Regions from separate parts of the Clostridium sp. JNZ X4-2 genome, predicted to be linked through region 2. Evidence: a T-box and tRNA genes for the amino acid it is inferred to sense, from the RefSeq annotation. Region 2 holds a T-box; the other holds one or more tRNA genes.

Region 1 (3,417 bases), 730 kb from region 2:
TATTGCTGAGGGCAGTTTATCCAATAGAGTTCCACTTAAATATAAAAATGAGCTTAGGGAATTGTCAGAAAACATAAATTATATGGCTTCAAAAATAGAAAAAGAAGAAAAAAGCAGAAATGAATTTTTCACCAATATATCCCATGACCTTAGAACACCTTTAACTACTATATTGGGATATATAAATATGATTAAAAACGGGAAATATGATTCAGAAAAAGAGCTTGCCAATTACATAGATATAATGAACAGAAAAGGATTGTATTTGAAGAATATGTTGGACGATTTCTTTCAATATTCAAAGCTGGCTTCCAATGACGTAATACTGGAAAAACAATATCTGCAGTTAAATGAACTGGCAAGGCAGATAGCTGAAGAAGAGGAAGGGGAATTTATGCAGAAAGGCTTGAAGCTTTCTCTCAAATTACCTCAGGAACCTATTGGTATCAAAGCAGATCCCAATCTGTTTTTAAGGGCAGTAAACAATCTTTTGAGTAATGCACTTAAATATTCTAAGGATGGTACAGCTGTTGAATTCAATGTAGGCAAGGAAAAATACAATGATAACTTGTATTCAGTGATTTCAGTATCAAATATTCCTGAAACCCCAGTTGGCCATGAAGATGTGGAGAATTTCTTTGAAAGACTGTATAAAAGAGATTTGTCCAGAAAAAAAGAAGGCAGCGGTCTGGGATTGTCAATTGTAAGAGAAATAGTTAAACACCATGGTGGATTTATAAGGGCATATAGAGAAGATGAGAAGCTGGTATTTAAAATATACATGAAAGTGAAACATTAAAACTTAATATTATTAAATGTTCTATATTGGATAATAAATGACCATGTTTAATGAGCAAATATCATCGCAGTTATTTTTATAATCATGAACATTATCTGTTTTGAACCGGATGGAGTTACCAGGTTTTACAGTAAAATTTTTATTATCTGCATTGACAGTAAGATTTCCGGAAAAGACAGTTATAAATTCTTGCGTACCTTGTCTGTGAGCTTCTGTACATAAATAACCTCCTGTATCAATTTCTACAGAATATACTTCAAATCTCCTTATACTGTCAAAAGGAAACATAGGGAATATTCTTACTTTGCCATTGTCTTCAACAAGGGGCTGAACCTTGAGTTTATCAACAATTTCAAAGTCAGCTTCCGGCATACTCATAAGCTGGGTACAGGATATTTTAAGGCCATTTGCAATTTTCCATATTGTTGATACAGTTGGATTTACTTCACAACGTTGAATTTGTCCAAGCATGCTTTTACTTACACCAGTTAATTTTGAAACATTATCGAGGCTAAGTTTCTTTTCTTCACGAATTTTTTGAAATTTTCAGCAATGACAGTATTAAGTTTATCCATATAAAGAATAGTAAATTAGCTAATACTATAATGGCATTACTGCTTGTGTATTGTGCAATTTCACTAATTATTTAATTATTTTTAACATAAATTTCCTTGATATAAAAAGTTTAGATATGCGGAAAATAAAAGTAGCTTATTATCAAATATTGATAATAAGCTACTTTTATTTTTGGAGGCGCCACCCAGATTTGAACTGGGGGTGAAGGTTTTGCAGACCTCTGCCTTACCACTTGGCTATAGCGCCATATAAAAAGTGGAGCGGAAGACGAGATTCGAACTCGCGACGTTCACCTTGGCAAGGTGACGCTCTACCACTGAGCCACTCCCGCATATTTTAAATGGTGGCCAGACCAGGAATCGAACCAGGGACACGAGGATTTTCAGTCCTCTGCTCTACCGACTGAGCTATCTGGCCATATGGCGACCCAGAAGGGGTTCGGACCCTCGACCTCCGGCGTGACAGGCCGGCACTCTAACCAACTGAGCCACTGGGCCGTAACATTATGGTGGGCACAACAGGGCTCGAACCTGTGACCCTCTGCTTGTAAGGCAGATGCTCTCCCAGCTGAGCTATGCGCCCATAATCACATTATCACCACGACAATTCATATTATATATTGAGTTCTATATATTGTCAATACTTTATATTAAAAAATCGCACTGGCTTTAGTGAATTTTAAAATTATTGATAATATGATTTTATTTATTATTTGTTTACCATATTAAAATATCATTTTAATATATTGACTTTGTTATGTCGATATTTGACAATAGAAATTTGAATATAGATTTTTTTTAGACACATACTATTTTTGAAGGGAGTGTGAATAATGCTATTAACAACTATAGTTTACGATAAGGAAAAGGAAAGTGTAATACATGGTATTCAAGAACTAAAAGAATATTTCAGGCATAAAGGCGTGCTCATTGGTGTATATGAAAGTATAGAGTCTGATACTCACTTCCTCAAACTATTTTGTGATAGAGAAATAAACAATAAACTTATGAATATATATAATATGTATATTGCAAACATTATATATAATATAGTGATAGATGAGTTTTATGAAAAAGATATTCTGGCTTTTTTGTCTAACGAATATTTTTTCCTGAAATATGAGGAATTGGAGGAAATTAGGCTGGAAAGCTTAAAAGTATTGAAAGGTGAAATGGAAATTATGGATGAAAACTCCATTTTTTGTATAAATAAGAGAAATGACATATTGGATAAAATATCAAATTGTATAAATGAAAATAATGAGATAAATATAGAAGGATTTATAACTTTTAGAATCAGGGAACTTTTAGGTGATCTGGAAAGTATAATTGATAAAGTGGTTGAAAGGTATATGGTGGATAAGGAATACAATGAATTTATAAAGCTTTTAAAATATTTTGTAGAAATTCAAGAAAGTAAAATAGACTATTTAAGTATAATAATAGATAATGATGGAAAATATATAATAAAAGATAAAGAAAGCGATATAACAGAAAGCTTTTTTAAAGACTTAAAAGCATTAAAATGCAATAAAAATATAAATTCAGATTTAGATGATGTTTTAATAAGTGCATTGATAACCAATTCACCGGAAAAGATAGTAATTCATTGTGCTGAAAATTGCAGGAATTCAGAACTGATAGATACAATTGAAAAAGTTTTTACCGATAGAGTTGAATTCTGCAACAGCTGTAGTATATGCAAATCGGTAAAGAGTAATTTAAATAGAGTATGATTTATAAAAAGTTTAATTTTCATGTTGACATATTGATTTTAGAATAATATAATAAGCCTAAACAGAAATAAAAACTATGAAAGGGAAAAGTAAATAAATTAATTATTTTAAGAGAGAGGGATTTTAAGCTGAAATATCCTTTAAATAAAGTTTATTGAAAAACCACCTTAGAGTTGTATACTGAAATTTTTAGTAGGTATTTCCGTTAACCCACGTTAAAGGTAGAGTGAATAGTATTTAAATTGATGAATAGTTTTTTTATTATTAACTTGGGTGGAACCGCGGTAATACTCGTCCCATATTTTGG
Region 2 (3,417 bases):
CAGAAGTTATATACGCTCCATTTTGTTTAGCTTTCATAAGATATGGATTATCTATTCTCATAGAAGGTGTTTTAAATATCACCTGAAAATCATTTAAATCATGAAGGTAGTCTTCACCTAATACAAGCTCTATATTTTTTTCTCTAAATTCTTTTGCTATTTTTCCTAATTGACTTTCACTCTTTTTATCAAAAGCAGTAACCTCTGCACCTAAACTCAATAAAAAATTAATTAAAGGCCTGTTGCTTATTCCTATACCAACTACCGCTGTTTTTTTACCTTTTATAAACCTTTTAAACTCCTCGAAATCCTTTTTCATAAAATTACCTCCATGCCAGACTTATTACAATAATTTATATTTTGATTATATAATAGCACAACATATAGTAAAATAATATACTTCCAATTATGAAGTGATTCCTGAATACGGTGGAATTTGCCCGTCATGAATATGTTCCTGTCAAACCATTTAGCCATTGTTAAATTAAAATATGTCGAGTATAGTCAAAATTATGAGAAAATATTTAATTTAACAACTTTATTGCTGGCTATTGAAAATTATTATTCTATTATGCTATACTATGTTTGTGCCGTAAGGAACATTAATATAATTCCCCAAGTTTTAATTAAACATATAACATATCCCCATGATTAAACCCTAATTCACCGAATAATCACGATTATTCGGTGAATTTTTTGTCCATTTTTAAGCTGGATTCTTTATAGATATGAAATATGCCCCACCTGGTTTTATATTTCAAAATCAGTGGGGCATATCATTAAAATTGTATTTTTTCTTGTATAAATCCTTTCAATTCTTCTATCTTAATTCTAAATTGTTTCATTGTATCTCTGTCTCTTATAGTAACGGTATTATCCTCCATAGTGTCAAAGTCTACAGTTATACAATAGGGAGTTCCGATTTCATCTTCTCTTCTATATCTCTTTCCTATACTTCCTGCATCATCATAATCTATATTAAAATCTTTTTTCAGCATATTATAAACTTCCAGGGATTTCTCTGATAGTTTCTTGCTGAGACAGAGAACTGCTGCCTTAAATGGAGCTATTGCAGGGTGAAAATGTAATACTGTTCTTACATCTCCCCCTTCCAGTTCTTCTTCATCATAGGCATCAACTAAAAATGCAAGTACTGCCCTATCTGCTCCTACAGAAGGTTCTATACAATAAGGTATATATCTTTCCTTAGTGATAGGATCCATGTATGTCATGTCTTTTCCTGAATGATTTTGATGCTGGGTCAAATCATAATCTGTTCTGTCTGCCACGCCCCAAAGTTCTCCCCATCCAAAAGGAAATAAATATTCAATATCAGAAGTAGCATTACTATAATGGGAAAGTTCTTCCTTTCCATGATCCCTAAATCTTATATTTTCCTCTTTCATGCCCAGATTCAATAAAAACTTCCAACAATAATCCTTCCAATAACTATGCCATTCTAAATCACTTCCCGGTTTACAGAAAAACTCCAGTTCCATTTGCTCAAATTCTCTAGTTCTAAAAGTAAAGTTTCCTGGAGTTATTTCATTCCTAAATGCCTTTCCTATTTGAGCTATACCAAAAGGTATTTTTTTTCTACTGGTTCTCTGGACATTTTTAAAGTTTACAAATATACCTTGAGCTGTTTCAGGTCTCAGATATATCTCTGACTTCGAATCCTCTGTAACTCCCTGAAATGTTTTAAACATAAGATTAAATTGTCTAATGTCAGTAAAATTCTTTTTTCCACAGCTAGGACAGACAATATTGTTATCATCTATATATTTCTTTAGCTTTTCATTGCTCCATCCATCTGCACTGGCCTTTTCCACTCCTTTTGACGTCATGTGTTCCTCAACCAGTTTATCTGCTCTAAACCTGGCCTTACATTCCTTACAATCCATAAGAGGATCAGTGAAATTTCCCACATGACCTGAGGCCACCCAAACTTCACTATTCATAAGTATTGCACAATCTATTCCTACATTGTGCTCATTTTCATGAACAAACTTCTTCCACCAGGCCCTTTTTACATTATTTTTCAGTTCCACTCCAACAGGTCCATAATCCCATGTATTGGCAAGTCCTCCATATATATCTGAGCCAGGATACACAAATCCCCTGTTTTTAGCCAAAGCCACTACTTTATCCATAGTTTTTTCAAAAGCCATATTATATTCTCCTCTCAACAATTTATTAAATTTTTATCCCATGGCTGTCATTGCTGACACTCCCTGCTTTGTAAAGTATGAAATGATAGGCACTGCTCCGCCCTGGATAAGTTCTTCTAGATTCTGACACGAAAAGTATTCCTTATGAGCAAGCTCCGCCTGAACCTAGGAGTCACTCGATAGAAAATTATCAGCAAAATACGACCTGCAATTTTGAGTATAAAAAAAGGGCCTACTGCAAAGGGACGAATTATCTCCGCGGTTCCACCCTTTTTAGCACAAGCTCATCTTTGAAATACCCAGCTCAAAAGCTCCTTCACAAAAAATTTAGTTGTTTACACCACCCACAACTTCTCTTTAAAAATTTATATTGCTACTATTCTTTATCACAGCTATTTATTAAATTATCAATATAATTCTTATTATACCCTATTATATGCAAATGTAAATATTAAGTCACTGAATTTACAAAAATAAAATGGCTCCGTGGAGAGGGCTCGAACCTCCAACCCTTCGGTTAACAGCCGAATGCTCAACCATTGAGCTACCACGGAACAACTTACATGTATAATTATATCATGCAATTTTAAAATTGCAATATAATTTTATATTCAAAGGATAATAAATTTAAAGGTCTATTATAAAAACCCAGGGATTCTTAAATTAAGAAAAAACCCCTGGGTTTCAACTATGCCATATATATTCATTTCAGCAATAAAATAACAATTATAATGATATTGTCAAACTTACTGCTGATTTGGTTTCATAGTAGGAAAAAGTATGACATCTCTTATAGAAGAAGAGTTCGTAAGGAACATTACCAGTCTATCTATACCTATTCCCAAACCTCCAGTAGGAGGCATGCCTATTTCAAGTGCATTTAAGAAATCTTCATCCATCATATATGCCTCATCATCACCTAATTCTCTTTCTTTTAGCTGCTGCATAAATCTTTCCTTCTGAACTATAGGATCATTTAATTCTGAATAGGCATTACATATTTCTCTTCCAAATACAAATCCTTCAAATCTTTCTGTAAACTCAGGATTACCCCTTCTCTTTTTAGTAAGAGGTGATATTTCAACAGGATAATCCATCACAAAAGCAGGTTGAATAAACTGCTCTTCGCAAAACTCTTCAAATAGAGCATCCAATATGTCACCCTTTGAACAATCCTTCAATTCCTTCTTTAATTCAATATGTTTTTCTTTAGCAATTTCTCTAGCCTGCTCATCATCTTTCACTT

What was found. A T-box is a leader RNA that pairs with one kind of tRNA and senses whether it is charged. The one in region 2 lies ahead of ACYUJ6_RS16480 (glycine--tRNA ligase), so its partner is inferred to be a tRNA-Gly.
Region 1: it has a tRNA-Gly gene. The T-box ahead of ACYUJ6_RS16480 (glycine--tRNA ligase) is inferred to sense a tRNA for this amino acid. The anticodon was not compared.

What each region holds. Positions count from the first base shown of each region.
Region 1 is NZ_CM142685.1:2,682,682-2,686,098, reverse strand. It holds gene ACYUJ6_RS12925 (sensor histidine kinase) at 1-799, shown strand, start outside; gene ACYUJ6_RS12920 (helix-turn-helix domain-containing protein) at 821-1,333, opposite strand; tRNA gene ACYUJ6_RS12915 (tRNA-Cys) at 1,548-1,621, opposite strand; tRNA gene ACYUJ6_RS12910 (tRNA-Gly) at 1,632-1,706, opposite strand; tRNA gene ACYUJ6_RS12905 (tRNA-Phe) at 1,717-1,792, opposite strand; tRNA gene ACYUJ6_RS12900 (tRNA-Asp) at 1,796-1,872, opposite strand; tRNA gene ACYUJ6_RS12895 (tRNA-Val) at 1,882-1,957, opposite strand; gene ytxC (putative sporulation protein YtxC) at 2,208-3,110, shown strand; T-box leader at 3,178-3,412, shown strand.
Region 2 is NZ_CM142685.1:3,417,579-3,420,995, forward strand. It holds gene murD (UDP-N-acetylmuramoyl-L-alanine--D-glutamate ligase) at 1-319, opposite strand, end outside; gene ACYUJ6_RS16480 (glycine--tRNA ligase) at 780-2,171, opposite strand; T-box leader at 2,410-2,570, opposite strand; tRNA gene ACYUJ6_RS16485 (tRNA-Asn) at 2,651-2,725, opposite strand; gene lysS (lysine--tRNA ligase) at 2,918-3,417, opposite strand, start outside.